Regions from separate parts of the Pseudoblastomonas flavescens genome, predicted to be linked through region 2. Evidence: riboswitches for the same ligand, from Rfam matches in the RefSeq annotation. Region 2 holds a riboswitch; the other holds the start of a gene.
What was found. A riboswitch is a leader RNA that binds a small molecule or an ion and turns the genes downstream of it on or off. The one in region 2 is predicted to bind cobalamin.
Positions count from the first base shown of each region.

Region 1 (8,881 bases), 680 kb from region 2:
ATTCCAGCCGGGGCGATCCTGGAAATTCTCGAGGCCGGCCGCCACGAACAGTTCGTGCACCAGTGTCCCCTCGCCAGCGGTCACACCGGCGGGGGTCATGTAGAGAACTTCGCGACGAGGCCGGGGCCTTTCGGCGAGCGCCCAGAGGCGCCGATCCATCTCGGCGACGAGTTCCGCCGCCTCCTCGGGCTTGCCGAGTTCGGTCCCCACGCGCAGCACTTCGCCCCGCACTTCGTCAATCGATTGGGGGAAGCCGATCTGCACGACCGGCACGCCCGGCTCTTTCATGAAGTCCGCAATGTCGTGCCCGCCGCCATATGTCCGCACCACCAGATCGGGCTGTAGCGCGAGGACATCCGCCGTGCGCGGACGCACCGTGGGGATACCGTCGGCCGCCGCGCGCATGTAGGAAAAGCGTTTCCCCGCATCGGGCGACAGCGCGAGGATATCTTCGCGATCGGCGAATTTCAGCACATATTGGTCGGCGCAATAATCGAGGCTGACGATCCGTCGCGGCGCATCGGTGCCCCGCTCGGGCACCTGCGAACAGGCACAGAGCGAGAGGCACACCAGCGCCGAGAGGATCGCCCGCATCATCGACTACATCCGGAAGCGCACGCCGCCGAATACCGCGCGACCGGGCTGGCCGTAACGATAAACGGTCTCGTATTCCTCATCGAACAGGTTCTCGACCCGTCCGAAGATCTCCAGCTGCTCGGTGACACCGTAGCTGGCCCGAAGGTCGGCCACCACATAGCCGTCCAGTTGCCGTGTGTTGCTTGCATTGTCGAAGCTGTCCCCGACAACGAGAACGGTGGCTCCGATGCCGATGCCGTTACTCATCCGGTAATCGACCACCAAGTCGGCCTTGTCTTCGGCACGCCGGGCAAGCTTGTTGCCGGTGGTCTCGTCGATCGCATCGATATTGGTGTAGTTCAGCGCGACATCGAAGCCGTCGACCGGACGGACCGCGAGTCCGAACTCCCAGCCTTTCGCCGATGCGAGTTCGGTGTTGTCGTAGAAGCCGAAAGGCGGTGTCGCGGTCGAGACGAATCCGATCAGATTGGTCGAATCCCTCTCGAAATAGGTGACACCGATCTGCGCACGCCGATCGAGGAAGCTGTGCGTTATGCCGACATCCCAGCTTTCCGATTCCTCCGGCAGAAGGGCCGGATTCCCGTAGGTGCTATAGATCTGATAGAGCGATGGGGCCTTGAAGCCTTCGCCATAGCTGGCCCGCACCACGGTATCGCCGCTATTGGGAGTGTAGGCGCCGCTGGCCGCGAAAGTCGTTGCATCGCCGAAGGTCTCGTGATCGTCGTAGCGCACGCCCCCGGTCAACGAGAGACCTGTCACGGGGCTCAGGTTGACCTGTCCGTAGACGCTGTTGATCCAGACGTCGGCTTCATCGGTGCCGCTGCGAAAATCGGATTTCTCGCGCTCGGCCCCGAAGACCAGTTCGACAAACTCGGCGGCGTCGAACACGCCCTGATACTCGTAGCGACGATTCTCGCCATTGGCGTCGAACGTCTCGGTATCGGTATCGAAGTTGAAGTTGCGGCGATCGATATTGGTGTAGGCGAAGCCCAGCCGATTGCGGAAACGACCGTCGAGGAAGTCGGCATTCAGCCCCGCATAACCAACGAAATCGTTGCGATAGGAAACTTCATCGACATCCGCGAAGACGTAGTCGGGAGCCGGGAAGCCATCGATGCCCACTTCGCCGTCGGCGTAGAAGCCGCGCAGATCGATGGAGAGGTTTTCGCTCAGGGCTATGTCGATCTTGCCATTGACGCCAAGGCTTTCGAAACCGTCCCTCTCGGCCCCGCCCCGCGCTTCGCTGAAGGCAGAGATGCCGTCGGTATGCAGATAGCTTGCCCCGATGCTGGCCGCGACCGGGCCGAACCGACCCGAAACATTGCCGGTCAGTTCCGCCGTATCGCGCGCGCCATATTCGGCACGGGCAAACATGCCGAGTTCCTCGGTCGGTTCGCGCGTGATTAGGTTCACGACACCGCCGATCGCCTGGCTGCCGTAGAGCACGCTCTGCGAACCGCGCACCACTTCCACCCGGGCGATATTGCCCAGCAGCAGCGGTCCGAAATTGAACCCGCCGCCGGGCGACGCCGGATCGTTCAGCTTCACGCCGTCGATCAGCACAACGGTCTGGTCGCTTTCGGCCCCGCGGATGGAGACGCCAGCATTAGTGCCGATGCCGCCATTACGGTTGAAGGTGACGCCGGGGACGGTGCGCAGCACATCGAGCACATCGCTCGGCTGACGGTTCACTATTTCCTCTTCCTCGACGACGGTGACCGATTCACCTACCTGGCTGATCGCCCGTTCGGTGCGATTGGCGGTGACGACGATCGTTTCGGAGCCCAGTTCCTCGTCTTCGGGGCGATCGACCGACTGGGCGAATGCTCCGGTCGAACACAGCGCCACGGCCGATGCCGCGACGGGCAGATAGAGTGCGGTTTTCATTGCAAAATCCAAAGCCAGTCCACGCGGAGGCTCCGGTGCCCGCATGGTCAACTCGACAGATGGCCCGCTGCCGCTCGCCGAGAGCCGCAGCGCCGGTAACCGGCCTGGCTGTCGTTACTTCGGAAAAGAACTTTCCTGTCCCACTGGGCTGGACCCGGCCCCGGACGAACGACGCGACGGCAGGTCTCCTGGCTTGCCGATCAACGCCTTCGAACCGTCTTCCCGGCGCCACCCAGTGCAGGGCTTGGCCAGTGACGTGTTGGTTCGGGGCTCCTGGCTCACAGTTGCGGGCACAGCGCCGGTATCGCACCGGCTTCCCTCTTAGCTCCAGGCGATTTCGCACCTGCAGCACCGTCTGTCCGCGCCAATGCTCGCCTCGTCCGTTGCTGTCAATCCTTGCCTGCTAGAAGTCGATGCCCTGCTGCGCGCGGATACCGGCGTGGTAGGCGTGCTTGATTTCGGCCATCTCGGTGACGGTGTCGGCATAATCGATCAGTTCGGGCTTAGCGTCCCGCCCGGTAAGGATGATCCGGGTATCACCCCTGCGTTCCAGCGCCTCGATCACTGCCGCGGGCGTCAGGTATTCGTAGCGCAACGCGATATTGATTTCGTCGAGCACGACCAAGGCGTAGTCGCCGCTCGCGATCAACTCACCGGCCTTGGCCAATGCCGTTTCCGCGGCTTCGATATCGCGATCCCTGTCCTGCGTATCCCATGTGAAACCGTCGCCCATGACGTGCCAGTCCACCAAATCCGGGAAGCGCGAGAAAAACTTCTTCTCGCCCGTCTTCCACTTGCCCTTGATGAATTGCACCACGGCAACCTTCTGTCCCCAGCCCAGCGCGCGGGCGATGACCCCGAAGGCCGAGCTCGACTTGCCCTTCCCATCGCCGGTGTGGACCAGCACGAGGCCGCGTTCTGGATCCTTGAGCTCCCGGCGCCGCTTCGCTTGCGCGGCCTGCAGCTCCTTCATCTTCTCCTTGTGTGTATCGCTGTCGGTCTCGCTCATACGCCCCCTCTTGGTTCAACGGTGAGGAACTGGCCGAAGCCGAGTTCGAGTTCAAATGGGTTAGGTCGGCCGAGGGCCGCGGCGACGCAACGGACGACGCCGAGATGCGTGATGGCAAGGATATGTCCCTCGATCCTCGCGGAATCGAGCAGATATGTGCGAACCCGCTCAGCCATTTGCGCGACACTCTCCCCTCCGTGCGGGCGAGCGCCTTCGATATCTTCTGCCCACTCATCGATCTCGTGACGAGGAATATCGTCCCACACCTGCATTTCCCAGTTCCCGAAATCGATCTCCATCAGTCTCGGGTCGGCGTGGACGGGAAGGTCGAAATGCGCGGACAACTGCTCCGCCACCGCAGTGCATCGGATCAGTGGGCTGCTGTCGATCCGTGCAAAGCGGCTGGGCAACGCGGCCACCAGTGCATGAAGGTCTTTCTGGTCAAAGGCTTTAGCGGGAACGTCCGACAGGCCGTAGCAAACGCCCGCTTCGATCTGCGGCTCGCCATGGCGGAGCAGGATCAGAGCCATGCGAGGGTGCCAAGATAGAAGCCGACTTCGCTGATCTGCTGCACCGCGCCGAGGCAATCGCCAGTATAGCCGCCAAGCTTGCGCTCGAAGAGCAGCCGCGTCGAGATATGGCCGATGGCAAGGCCGGCCAAGCCGCATAGCGCTGCGCCGGGCCCAAGAATGGTCGCACCGATTGCGACCGCAGCGATCCCGGTTAGCGTCGCCACCACCAGCGGCGCTGCTCCGATCCCCTTCGCAACCGGCTTGGCGATCCCCTCGGCACGTGCGTAACGACTTGTCGCGATCACGATCACTGCCGACAGGCGCGAGGCTCCGTGCGCCACGGGCAGGGCGGCGAGTGCGACCATGAAAGGGAGTTGCGCCAGTGCCGCGATCTTGAGCAGCAGAACTATGAACAGCGCTGCGGCTCCGAATGTGCCGAGCCGGCTGTCGCGCATGATCTCCATCATCCGCTGCGACGTTGTCGCGCCTTGCCCATCAAACAGGTCCGCCAGGCCATCCTCGTGAAAGGCACCGGTTGCCAGCAGCGTAGACGCAGTGCCGAAGATCGCTGCGATAAAGGCCCCGCCGATTGCCCAACCGAGCGCAAAAGCGGCAGCGCCGATTACGCCGATCAACACGCCGACCAGCGGATAGAAGCCGGGCGCGGCCTCGAAATCGCTCTCGTCGAGCTGCGCCGCGGGCAAAGGAAGTCGCGTCAGGAACACCCACGCGGCCAAAGCGGCGGCGAATGGACGCTTCATGAAATCGGGGGAGCGCCGGACACCCCTGCCTGAGAAAAGCTTGCCATGCCGAAAAGCGAGAGCGCGGCGTGAATAATCGGCACGGCCAACAACGCGCCGGTCCCTTCGCCCAGCCGCATGTCGAGGTCGAGCAGTGGTTCGGCTTCTAGCCAGTCGAGCAGCGTCCGATGGCCGTGTTCTGCCGAGCGATGCGCATAGACAAAGGCCCGTTCACAGTCTGGCTCGATCGCCCGCGCAAGCGCGGCGGCAGCGGTCGCGATAAAGCCATCGACCACCACAAGTTTATTCGATGCCCCGGCGCCAACCATTGCACCCGCCATCGTGCCGATCTCGAAGCCGCCAACCTCGGCCAGCGCTTCAATCGGCGCAAGCGCTCCAGTCCGCGCAGCTGCGTGTTCGAGAACCTCTTGCTTGTGGGAGAGAGCGGTATCGTCGAGGCCCGTCCCTCGCCCTACGAGTTCGGCCACGGAAATGCCGCTCAGCTTGTGCGCAAGCAGGGCTGCAGCGGAAGTGTTCGCGATGCCCATCTCGCCGAAACAGACGATCTTGCTTTCAATACCGCTTGCGAACTGTCGCCCTTGCGCAATCGCGTTCCTTGCCGTCTCGGGCGACATCGCAGGCCCTGTCGAACTGTCGGCCGTTCCCCCTCCCAACGACAGATCGATAAGCCCATCACGTCGGCGCGGCGGATGCGCGATTCCGCAGTCAACGACGGTCACCGGTATGTCGAATTGCGCCGCGATGACATTCGCAGCGGCTCCGCCTGCAAGGAAGTTGGCGACCATTTGGCCGGTAACCTCCTGCGGGAACGCGGACACACGCTGTGCGGCAATCCCATGATCAGCTGCGAAAATGGTCAACGATGCCGAAGCATTCGACGGAGTCATGTCGCCAAGGATCGCAGCAGCCTGAACTGCAAGGCTCTCGAGCCTTCCCAATGACCCTATCGGCTTAGTCTTGTCGTCGATCAGGCGCTGGAAGTCGGCTCGGGTCATACGATGCGCGTTTAGCGAATACAGAATGACTTTGGAACGGCATGACAAAGCCATACGCATCGAGCGCTTGTGGAGGTCCATTGGCAAGGGCAGGGCAATTTTGCGAGTCCGAGCAGTGTCGCCACAGTGGCGTGTTGAGCAAACGGCAGCTTTCAAGTCGCGAGGCGAACCATGCTAATGACCGAAATTAGGGCGCATTGCCGCCCGGCCGTTTTTGGGCCGGGAGGAGACTGTCGGCTTTCCACCGGCAGACGGTGATAGCAGACATATGTGGGTGCGACGCCCGCTCGCCTTGCCCACGATCCGAACCCGATCTAACGCTTTACCTAAGCTGGAACTTCAGGATTCCGTTCCCGACAGTTCTTCGCTACAAGGTGCTGTATACCGTGCGATGCTAAGTACGGTTCTGGTGAGGAAGCGAATATCTTTAGGACAGCGCAACTTTCTGCTTTGAAGCGGCTCTTTTCCGCTAGCGTTTTTCGCGAATTAGCCAAAAAGGGGCGCTCGAGCCTCTTTTGCAGGTTGGTCGAGCAAACAGATTTGATCGAGCGTGTCACGCCTTGTGCGACTGTCGGAGACACATTCGAATCCGCCTTTGAAATTCTGAAGGTGGCAGGCCGACGCGACGAATATGTCTATCGGGCGGCCATCAGTCACAAGATCCTGATGGGCACCCACTCGCTGCAATCCGCGTCGATGCTCAACGAGTTTCGCGCCGGCTCATGCAAGGCCGATCTGGTCATTCTTAATGGTACCGCGACTGTCTACGAAATAAAATCGGAGCGGGATTCGCTGACCCGGCTCGCCAACCAGGTTGAAAACTACAAACGCGTATTTGCAAAGGTGAACGTGATCGCCGGCGAGAGCCATGTCGATGGCGTACTTGCGACCGTTCCTGCAGACGTGGGCGTCTTGTGCTTGTCACGACGGTATCAGATCTCAACTGTGCGCGACGCCGTCGATTGCCCACAACGTGTTTGCCCAGTGACGGTATTCGAATCGCTTCGTGCAGCCGAGGCCATCGCGATCCTCAAGTCACTGGGCGTCCTGGTTCCGAAAGTTCCGAACACACAGCGCCATGCAGCATTGCGCACCCTGTTTGCCGATCTCGATCCAGCAACCCTGCATGTCGAGATGGTTCGGACCTTGAAGCGGACCCGCAATCTTGCGCCGCTCGGCGAGCTTGTCGACCAACTACCAAACTCGCTGCAGGCAGCTGCATTGTCGATCCCGGTACGCCGCAGCGATCATAATCGTCTGGTCACGGCGGTGGCCACGCCTCTGCGTGCCGCGATGGCATGGAGTTAAGCCGACGATGTATCATCCCTATTTTCGTGGAAAGCAGTTCGAGCTCATTACAATTCGTGAAATGGCTCCCTTGCTCGCCGAGAAGGAATTCGTCCCGATCATCGAGCCAGTGCGCGAAGCGCTCGGCGGTCTGAAAAAGACGCTAACCGCCGTGTGCGACGCCGGCGGTCGCGCCATAGTCATCGTCAATCCCTATCATGGCGATCATCAGGAAGATGGGACAAGCATCACCGGCCTCCTACAGGAAGGCTTTATCGGCAACGACGCAATTGCCGCGGGTATCCTGCTACGGAGCGACATGACAGTCGCCGAAGTCTTGGCATGCTACGCCGATCATTCGGACCATAATCCGGTGCTGGTCCATGCGGGCTTTACCGCGCCAAAAGATCTGGCGGCCGCCCTAGCAGCGGACTTGCCGGACATGACCAACGTGTTCGTCGATGACCACGCCAAGCTCCTCTATCGGAAGCATTTCAGCGACAGCGATCGCATCCTTGTGCGGGACGGGTTCAAGCGGCAGCGCAATGCGGACTACCCTGCAATGGAAGAGTTCTCCGACCTCCATGTGACCTATGCCGATCTCGGAATGGATGGTTTCGGAGATTTCCTGATCGTGGGCGACGTCTATAGCGAAGGCGGTGGACCGGCTTATGCGGTCGCGATCCACCTGTCCTTCATCGATCCCGACAAGGACGATGTGATGTACATCTATCACTTCGTCTCCGACACCAAGGACACACCGACCGACCCGGCAGGCAAGTTCGGCCAGGCGCTCGCAAAGGTCATTGCCAAATTGGATAGCGGCAATTCAAAGCTGCTCGAGACCGAGGCGATCAAGGAATTTCGCGAGCTCCACGAAAAGGGCCATTTCCCGGGCCTCGGCTATGTCAAAAAGCTCTCGATGAAGCATCATATCGAGACGCTCGCTGACTATATCGGCTGAGGCCGACATGGCGAAGCGGTACTGCTGTCCCGAATGCTTCGACGATGGCGGCCTGCGCGACGACATCTTCCCTTCGCTGGACCCGGAACGCGGGACATGCAGTTTCTGCGGAACCGGCGACACGCTGCTGGTCGAGCCTGCGCAGCTCGCGACCTGGTTCGAGCTGCTCGTCAATGTCTATGAGGTCGATGAGGAAGGCAAATCGCTTGTCGAATGGCTGAAGGATGACTGGCAGCTGTTCACCCACCCCCGGATGGACATCGCGCATGCCAAGGATTTGCTCGGCGAAATCCTCGATGACGGTGAGATCGTACGGCAACCTTTCGCGCCATCACCAAGCTATATCAGCGAAGGTCTTGCGCTGTGGGAAAATCTGCGCGACGAGATGATGTACCAGAATCGCTGGTTTCTCGACGTGTCGATCGATCAGGATCGCCTGCGCCAGCTTCTCGATCTGCTGCTCGCGCCCGACCTGCCGGGCCAATGGTTTCGCGCGCGCATCCGTACCGACGACGAATTCTTCCCGATCGACAAGATGGGCGCACCGCCGAAGCGCCGGGCATCGCACGGCCGCGCCAATCCCGCCGGTATTCCCTATCTCTATCTAGGTTCGAAACCGGAGACGGCCGCGGCCGAGATCCGGCCGCATACGGGTGAAGTTGCCTGCGTCGCCGATTTCGCCATTCCCGACATTCGCGCGGTCGACCTGCGCAACCCGCGCAAGCTGGTGTCGCCATTCATCCTGACCGACGCCAGCGAGATCGGCCAGCTTCGCGCCGACTTACCGTTCCTTGAACGTCTCGGCGAGGAACTTACCCGGCCCGTGCTGCCCTCCGGCGCGGCGATCGACTATATCCCAAGTCAGTATC
Region 1 is NZ_CP129107.1:1,245,666-1,254,546, forward strand. Features, by position in the region: gene QQW98_RS06430 (ABC transporter substrate-binding protein) at 1-594, opposite strand, end outside; gene QQW98_RS06435 (TonB-dependent receptor plug domain-containing protein) at 601-2,484, opposite strand; cobalamin riboswitch at 2,646-2,855, opposite strand; gene cobO (cob(I)yrinic acid a,c-diamide adenosyltransferase) at 2,888-3,493, opposite strand; gene QQW98_RS06445 (histidine phosphatase family protein) at 3,490-4,023, opposite strand; gene cobS (adenosylcobinamide-GDP ribazoletransferase) at 4,014-4,766, opposite strand; gene cobT (nicotinate-nucleotide--dimethylbenzimidazole phosphoribosyltransferase) at 4,763-5,761, opposite strand; gene QQW98_RS06460 (sce7726 family protein) at 6,302-7,069, shown strand; gene QQW98_RS06465 (sce7725 family protein) at 7,077-8,012, shown strand; gene QQW98_RS06470 (RES family NAD+ phosphorylase) at 8,020-8,881, shown strand, end outside.
Region 1: linked by a shared signal. The riboswitch ahead of QQW98_RS06435 (TonB-dependent receptor plug domain-containing protein) and the one ahead of QQW98_RS10035 (TonB-dependent receptor plug domain-containing protein) in region 2 are both predicted to bind cobalamin.

Region 2 (8,881 bases):
CGCGCCGATAGTGCCCAAATGGTGGAGGCTGGGCGCCCAGTAAGGATAGATCGCGGTCGTGTGGTAATGGGTCGCAAGGCCGACCGGGCGATAGACGGCGCCGGCCAGCGCGGAGCGGGCGACCGCCTGCGCACGGGCCCAGAACACGCGCGACGGGGTACGCCGCAGGCTGCCGTCGCAGGTGAAGCTGAACTGGCACCCGGTGCGCCGTTCGCTGCCCTGGAAGACCACGCCGCACACGCTGTTGGGATAGGACCGGTGCGCCACGCGGTTGAGCACGACCTGCGCCACCGCGCGCTGGCCCGCATCGGCCTCGCTCGCGGCTTCGTAATAGATCGCCATCGTCATGCACTTGAGCGCGCGGGCCGAGGTATCGCCGCCGCCGAGCGCGACGAGCGGTGCGGCCACGGCGCCCACGCCGGGGATCTCGCTCGTCTCGGTTTCCACCAGCACGCCTTCGGCATTGGCGGTGGAGGCGACCTGCGTGAAATCCGCATCGGACGGCGCGACGTAGTCTTCGTCCTCGAGGTAATAGAACGCCGAACCGGGAAAATTCTCGCCCGCCGTTTCGAACGGCATCGGGGCGATTTCCACCGGTACGTCCCTGGCCGCGTTCCACTCCCGCTCGGCCGCCATGGCGGGCAGGGCGAGCGCCGCGGCAAGCAGCGCTATCCGCCGTCCGCGCATTGGCTTGTCCGCCTTTTCCGCCGCCCGCGCTTCCTTGCGCTGCCGGCGCGAGGCCGCCAGCCGTGCGGACATCGCGGGCGTCATGGCAGGGGTGGGGACGGAATGAATCAAGCGGGCTCCGGTTGCGGCGTAGGGCGCGCCTCGGCGCGTAGCGTGCGCAGCCGGGTTTCGCAGCCGCCCCGCATCGGCCGTCCCTTAACGGCACGCCGCCCAGCAAATCGTTAACGCGCGGGTGGGCGCGGGCAGGAGGGGGACAGGCGCCGCTGCCGGGTCTTGCCCCGCCGCGGCGACGGGCGTAGGGGCGCGGGCAGCGTTACAGGTTAAGGGAAGTGAGGCGAGAAACCTCCGCTGCCCCCGCAACTGTGACCGGATGGATCGCCGCCACGATGCCACTGCGAAAAGCGGGAAGGCGGCGGCGATCGATGATCCGGTCGAGCCAGGAGACCTGCCTGCAACGCGTCGTTCGGCTGCGGGCGGGGTGTACCGACAGCGAAGAAAGCCGCGCGCTTATTGGCGCTGCGGCGATCTTTCATGAGCGGCAGTGTGTCGTGATTGAAAGGAAAGAACCTTGCGTAAATATCTGTTTCTGCTTGGCGCTGCGGCGCTTGTCCCCGGTGTGGCTCACGCGCAGGAGCGCGACCAAGAAGTCGACTTCTGCTATCCCCCCGGTCCCGATGGCGTCCAGTTGCTTGCCGGCTGCGCTTACGAAAACCTGATCGTTGTTCCGGGGAACTTGCCCGACGAGACGGGCCGCGGCGTCACCGTCCTCGATCGCGAGACCATAGAGCAGGTGCAGGGCGCCGACATCGTCAGCGTGCTGGAGCGCGCCCCTGCTGTCACTTTCAGCCGCAACGGCGGATCGGGCAGCTTTACCGGCGTGCGTGTGCGCGGCGCGGAGGCGGAGCAGCTGCTGGTGCTGGTCGACGGCATCCGCGCGGCCGATACCGCGAGCCCGGGCGGGGGTTTCGACTTCGGCAATTTGCTGGCGGGCAATCTCGATCGGATCGAGCTGCTGCGCGGTTCCAATTCTACCATCTGGGGCAGCGATGCGATTGCCGGCGTCCTTGCCGCACGGAGCGTGGAGGGCGAATTCACGCGCATGAGCGCCGAAGTCGGCAGCCGTGAGAGCCTTTACGTCACCGGATCGGCAGGCTTCGATACCGGGCCATACCGCGCCGCGCTCTATTCGGGCCTTGCTCGCAGCGAAGGGTTTTCCTCAGCCGCAGCGGGCACCGAGGCAGACGGGTTCGATCAGGTGACTGCCGGAGCAAACGCCTCGTTCGATCTCACCCGCAACCTCAGCGCCATAGGCTCGGTCCGCTACAGCCGCGGCGAACTGGAGATCGACGGTTTCCCGGCGCCCGACTTCACGCTGGCGGACACGGACGAGACGCAGGAAACGCGGCAGGTCTTCGCCCGCGCCGGGCTGGTCTATGACGACGAGCGCCTTCGGATCGTACCGAGCTACCAGGTGGCCGATACCGAGCGCGCCAATTTCGATCCCGCTTTCGGCACCGATCCGACCTACACCACCGACGGCACCAGCGAGCGCGCCGAACTGCGCGGGCGCTGGGGAGCGACCGATGGGATGACACTTCATTTCGGCGGCGAACTGGAATGGCGGCGCTTCTCCACCCTGTTCGACGACGAGCAGCGCGACGATACGCGCGCCGCCTATATGCAAGCGGAATACCGCGCCTCCGGTTTCGAACTGGCCGCCGGCGCGCGCGTGGACGATCACAGTGTCTTCGGGAGCGAAGTCAGTTTCGGCGGGGACCTCACCTACGCAATCAGGAGAGGGGTGCGGTTGCGGGCCTCTTTCGGCGAAGGGTTCAAGGCGCCCACCCTGTTCCAGCTGTTCAGCGACTACGGCAATCGCGCACTGCAGCCGGAGCGCAGCCGCAGCTACGATGCGGGGATCGTCTTCTCCGACCTCGAGACAATCGACCTCGGCCTCACCGTCTTCCGCCGCGACACCGAGAACCAGATCGAATTCGCGAGCTGCTTCGGTTCCAGCGACCCGATCTGCACCGACCGGCCGTTCGGCACCTACGACAACATCGGCGTGGCGCGCGCGCAGGGGATCGAGCTGGAGGCATCCTATGAGCCGGTCGAGGGGCTGCGCCTGCAAGGCGTCTACGCCTATATCGATACCGAGAACCGCACGCCCGGCGCGGCGAATGCGGGCAATGTCCTTGCCCGCCGGCCGCAGCATGCCGCGACGCTGGTGGCGGATTACCGCCTGCCGTTCGGGCTGGAGCTCGGCGCCGACTGGCGCATCGTGAGCGAAAGCTTCGACGATGCGGCCAATGCGGTGCCGCTGGCGGGCTATGACATCGTTACCTTACGCGCCGCGATGCCGCTGTATGAAGGCGTCGACCTGTTCGGCCGGGTCGAGAACGTGTTCGATACCGACTACCAGACCGCCGCCGGCTACAATTCCGCCCCGCGTGGCGTGTTCATGGGTATCCGGGGAGAGCTTTGAGGCGGCTCGCCGCCCTCGGCCTGCTGGCGCTCGCGGCATGCGGGCGGGGCGAGGGCGCGGGCAGCGGCGAGGCGCTGCGTATCGTCAGCCTCAACCCCTGCGCCGACGCGATCCTTGCCGAAATCGCGCCGCAGACGCTGGTCGCCGTCTCGCACTACAGCCTCGATCCGCGCGCCTCGTCGATAAACGTGGACGACGCGCGGCGGTTCGGCGCGACATCGGGCACGGTGGAGGAAATCCTCGCGCTGGAGCCGGACATCGTCGTCGCCTCGACCTTCATCGCGCCTTCCACGGCGGGTGCGCTGGAGCGGCTCGGCATCCGGGTCGAGCGGGTCGGGATCGCCTCGACGGCAGAGGAAAGCGCCGCGCAAGTCCGCGACCTGGCGAGGCTGGCAGGGGCCATGGAGCAGGGCGAGAGACTGGCCGCGCGGATGGTGGAGCATGAGGGCGCCACCGGTAATCGCCCCACCGCGCTTCTGTGGCAACAGGGCGGGATCGTGGCGGGCGGGCAATCGCTCGTCGCCGAGCAGCTAGAGCGCGCCGGTTTCGCCAATCATGCGGCGATGCGCGGTCTGGGGCAGGGCGCCTATTTGCCGATAGAGCGCGTGCTGGCCGATCCGCCCGACGTGATCATTGCCGCGGGCGGGGAGCGGGCGCTGAACCACCCCGCGCTGAAAGCGCTGCCCGATGTTCATTACGCCTCGCTCGACCCCGCGCTGCTCTATTGCGGCGGGCCCACGGTGCCGCGGCTGGCAGCACGGCTGGCCGCGATCCGGGCAGAACTGCCGTGAGCCGAGCCAACCTCGTGCTGCTGGCCCTGCTGGCCATTGCTTTGCCGCTGTCGCTGCTTGCCGGGCGGGTCTGGATCGACCCGGCGACAACGCCCAACGCTGCGGTCATCCTGATGGAGCTGCGCCTGCCGCGCGGCCTCCTTGCCATCGTAGTCGGAGCAGGGCTGGGCGCAGCGGGCGCGGCGATGCAGGGATATTTGCGCAACCCGCTTGCCGATCCCGGCCTGTTCGGCATCGCGCCGGGCGCTGCCCTTGGCGCGGTGGCGAGCTTCTGGTTCGGTTATGCGGCAAGCGGCTGGCTGCTGCCGCTGTTCGCGCTGGCGGGCGCGGGCGGAGCCATGGCGCTGCTCGCCCTGATCGCGGGGCGCACCGGCGGCATCGCGCTGTTCACGCTTGCCGGGCTGATGATCGCGAGCCTCGCGGGGGCGCTCACCAGCCTTGCCATCAGCCTCGCCCCCAACGCGTTTGCCATGAGCGAGATCGTGACCTGGCTGATGGGCGCGCTGACCGACCGGGGCTGGGGCGACGTGTGGCTCTCCGCGCCGCTGGTCGCGCTGGGCATCGCGTTCCTCGCGCTCACCGGGCGGAGCCTCGATGCGCTCACGCTGGGGGATGCCGCTGCGCGCAGCCTCGGCACGCAGCCGGGCCGCTTGCTCGCGCTGCTGGTACTCGGCGTCGGGCTGACCGTGGGGGCGGGCGTGGCGGTGGCGGGGATCATCGGCTTCGTCGGGCTGATCGTGCCGCACCTGGTGCGGCCGCTGACCGATCGCCGCCCCTCGCAACTGATCCTGCCGAGCGCGCTCGCGGGCGCGTTGCTGGTACTTGTGGCGGACAGCATCTGCCGGGTGCTGCCGCTCGTGACCGAACTGCGCCTCGGCATCGCGCTCAGCCTGATCGGCGCGCCTTTCTTCCTCGGCCTGCTGCTGCGGATGAGGAGGGGGTTGGCGTGACCGGGAACCCAAGCGTGAGTCCCAGCGAAGGCTGGGACCTCAGTCGGGACCGAACGAGGTCCCAGCCTTCGCTGGGACTCGCGGCGGAACGCGTATCTCTTGCCGGAAGGCTCCGCGCCGTTTCCGCAACGGTAAAGCCGGGCCGGATTACCGCGATCTGCGGGCCTAACGGCGCGGGCAAGTCGACGCTGCTGTCCGCATTGGCCGGATTGCTGGCGCCTGACAGCGGGACGGTCTCGCTGGACGGCGAGAGCCTCACCGCCCTCCACCCGCGCGAACGGGCGAAGCGCATCGGCTACCTGCAGCAAGACGGCGAAGTCGCCTGGGACGTCGCGGTGAAAAGCCTCATCGCGCTGGGGCGCCTGCCGCACCGCGATCCCCAGAGCGACCGGGGCGAAAAAGCCATCACGCGCGCCATGGCCGCGCTCGACCTCGAAGGTTTCGCGGAGCGGCCCGTCACGCGGCTGTCAGGCGGGGAAAAAGTGCGAGCGCTGCTCGCCCGGGTGCTGGCGGGGGAGCCCGGCTGGATCCTCGCCGACGAACCGCTCGCCGCGCTCGACCTTGCCCACCAGCTGACGTTGCTCCGCCACCTGAAGGCAGAGGCCGCCACCGGCGCAGGCGTGGTGATCGTCCTCCACGACCTCGCGCTGGCGATGAACCACGCCGACCGCGTGTTGGTGCTGGACGCAGGCCGCCTCGTCGCCGATGGACCTCCCGGCGACGCCCTGTCCGCCGAAACGATCCGGCAGGTCTGGCAAGTGCCTGCGCGCTGGATCGGCGATGCGGGCGCGCGGGCGCTGGTGGTCAGTCCACCCGACGAAGGGTGAAGTTGTTCTCGCCCGCGGTCATCAGCATTTGCCCGCCGGCGAGCTTTTCGAAACGGGGCGAGGCGCGCATGGCGTCCAGCATTCGCGCTTCCCCGTCCACCCACTCGCCGCGCTCGGAAAATTCGGGACAGGTCGGCTCGGGCGACGGTTTGCTGGTGGCTATGGCCGCATCGTCGAAGCTGACGGCGACGGTGTAACCGGGACAGGAGGAGAAGCTCAGCGCATCCGCGCCGATGGTCAGGATGGCGCCTTCGTCGATCGCGAAGCCGCGCAGGCCCTGCTGGTTGACGATGGCCGTCTGGACCGGCTGCCAGCGCCCGGCCAGCTGCTCGATTGTCGGCGCGAAGGCGAGGCGGCGCTGCTCGGGGCGTTCCAGGACCAACTCCTTCCCGGCCTTCGCTAGCACCAATTGCCCATCTTCGCCGCGCGAAACCGTCGCGCCGTTCTTCATGAAGAGGAAAAACTCGGTCTCCAGCTCGTCGAGGTCCTCGCAGTACATCGCGCTGGATTCGATCGACCGGTCGTCCGGCCCCCGAAGCGTGCCGTCCGGACCCAAGGTCGTGTCGCTGCCCGACCAGTTGCAGCCGAGGCGGTAGCCGGTCCCTTCCGCTCCGAAGGTGACGAACGCCGTGCGGGACGCACTTTCGCCGATGCGGAAGTCGGGCTGCCAGTCGCCGAACCGCACCACATCCCATTCGCCCGCGATATCTTCGGCGGTCAGCTTGGCGCTATTGTCGGCGGGCTGTCCGTTGCCGCAGGCGGCCAGCAGGACGAAGGGCGAGAGAACAGCAAGCAGGCGGGGCGTCATGACGTGGCGAAGTCCGTAGTATTGAACCTCGCGCCGCCATGCGCCCCGCCGCTTTTCGGGAAGCTTAACCGCCCGTTTCGTCGGACCCGTCGGCTTCCGCATCCGCGCTGGACCCGTCGAGGCCCTTGGCGGACAGCAGCGCGTCGATCTTCGGATCGCGGCCGCGGAAGTCGCGGTACATCTGGAACAGTTCCTTCGTCCCGCCCTGGCTCAGCACCGTGGCGCGGTAGTGGTCGCCGTTCGCGCGCGTCAGGCCGCCGTTTTCGCGGAACCACTGGCGGCTGTCGTGGTCCAGCATGCCGGTCCACAGATAGGCGTAGTAGCCAGCCGAATAACCGCCGGCGAAGATGTGCCGGAAATAGCTTGAGCGATAGCGCGGCGGGACGAGGTCGGTCTCGAGCCCGAGCTCCGCCAGCGCCTGCGCCTCGTAGGCATCGACTTCGGCCGGCGTGTCGATCGCGGCGGCCTCGGCTGCCGAGAGCGAATGCCATTTCATGTCGAGCAGGGCGGCGGTCACGGTTTCTCCGTAGCTGTATCCCTGGTTGAACTTGCTCGCCGCCTCGATCTTGTCGATGAGGTCCTGCGGGATCGTCTCGCCCGTTTGGTAGTGCTTGGCGTAGTTCTGCAGCACTTCGGGCCAGGTCGCCCACATTTCGTGCACCTGACTGGGATATTCCACGAAATCGCGCGCCACCGCCGTGCCGGACAGGCTGGCATAGCGCTGGTTGGCGAACAGGCCGTGCACCGCGTGGCCGAATTCGTGGAACATGGTGATGACGTTGTCGAACGATGCCAGCGCGGGCTCGCCATCGGCCGGCGGAGCGATGTTGAGCACGTTGTAGATGACGGGCTTGGTGCCTGCCATCTTCGACTGCTCGACGAAATTGCTCATCCACGCACCGCCGCGCTTGTTGTCGCGCTGGAACGGGTCGAAGTAAAACAGGCCGAGCTCGCTGCCGTCTGCATCGTACACGGTGTAGACGCTCACCGTGGGGTGGTAGACGGGGATATCGCTACGCTTCGTGAAGGTGATGCCGTAGAGCTTTTCGGCCATGAAGAAGACGCCGTCTTCCAGCACGCGGTCGACTTCGAAATAGGGCTTCACCGCCTCTTCATCGAGGTCGTAGCGCTCCTTGCGGACCATCTCGGCGTAATAGTCCCAGTCCCACGGGCGGACGGTGAAATCGCCGCCGTCGGCGCGGATGGCCTGGTTCAGCACGCCCGCCTCGCGCCGCTGCGTGGCGGCCAGCGCCGGGGTCAGCTGGCCCATGAAGTCGAGCGCGGTCTGTGGCTCCTTCGCCATGTTGTCGTACATCTGGTAGCTCGCCCAGTTGGGCAGGCCGAAGATTTGCGCCTTGCGCGCCCGCAGCGCCGCCTGCTCCGCCAGATTGGCGCGCGTGTCGGTGCTGCCGCCGCGGTCGGTCCGGCGATAGGAGTTGGTGAACAGCTGCTGGCGCGTGGCGCGCACGTCCAGCGCAGGCATGGACGGCTGCTGCGTGGTGTTCTGCAGCGGGATGACATAGCCCGACACGCCGCGATCGCGCGCGGCGGCGCGGGCGCTCTCGATCTCGCTTGCGGACAGGCCGGCGAGGGCGGAGGCGTCGGCCACCACCAGCGCCTGGTCCTTGGTCGCCTGCGTCAGCTTCTGGCTGAAGTCGGTGCTGAGTTCGGACAGGCGCGTGTTGATCTGCTTGATCTCCGCCTTCTGCCCTTCGTCCAGCAGCGCGCCGGCGTGGACCATTTGTTCGTAGGTTTCTTCCAGCAGGACCGCGTCTTCGGGCGTCATGCTCATCGCGGCGCGGTTGTCATAGACCGCCTTCACCCGCGCGAAGAGCACGGGGTCGAGGCTGATGTCGCCGTAATGCGCGGCCAGCTTCGGGCTGATCTCCGCATCGATGGCATCGAGCGTATCGTTGGTGTTGGCCCCCACGACAGCATAGAACACGGCGAGCACGCGGTTCAGCATCTGGCCGCTTTCTTCCAGCGCAACGATGGTGTTGGCAAAGCTGGGCGCGGCGGGGTTTGCCTTGATCGCCTCAATCTCCGCCTTGTGAATGGCCAGGCCCTGTTCGATCGCGGGCTTGTAGTCGCTGTCGCGGATCGTGCTGAAATCGGGCGCGTGGAACGGCAGGTTGCTGGGCTGCGCGAAAATGCCGGTGCCTTCGGGAATGTCGGTGGCCATCACCGGGTCGCCGGTGGTTTCAAGCGGCTCGGTCATGGCGGCGCATCCGGCAAGAAGGGAGGTCGCGGCGATGCCGGCAAGCAGGTGGGATTTCATGGAGTTCCTTTCGGGAGACTATCCGGTTGTAGGTGTTTGGCATCGGCGGCGGTTG
Region 2 is NZ_CP129107.1:1,928,448-1,937,328, forward strand. Features, by position in the region: gene QQW98_RS10030 (cell wall hydrolase) at 1-759, opposite strand, end outside; cobalamin riboswitch at 988-1,154, shown strand; gene QQW98_RS10035 (TonB-dependent receptor plug domain-containing protein) at 1,256-3,172, shown strand; gene QQW98_RS10040 (ABC transporter substrate-binding protein) at 3,169-3,963, shown strand; gene QQW98_RS10045 (FecCD family ABC transporter permease) at 3,960-4,913, shown strand; gene QQW98_RS10050 (ABC transporter ATP-binding protein) at 4,985-5,740, shown strand; gene QQW98_RS10055 (hypothetical protein) at 5,718-6,548, opposite strand; gene QQW98_RS10060 (M3 family metallopeptidase) at 6,613-8,826, opposite strand.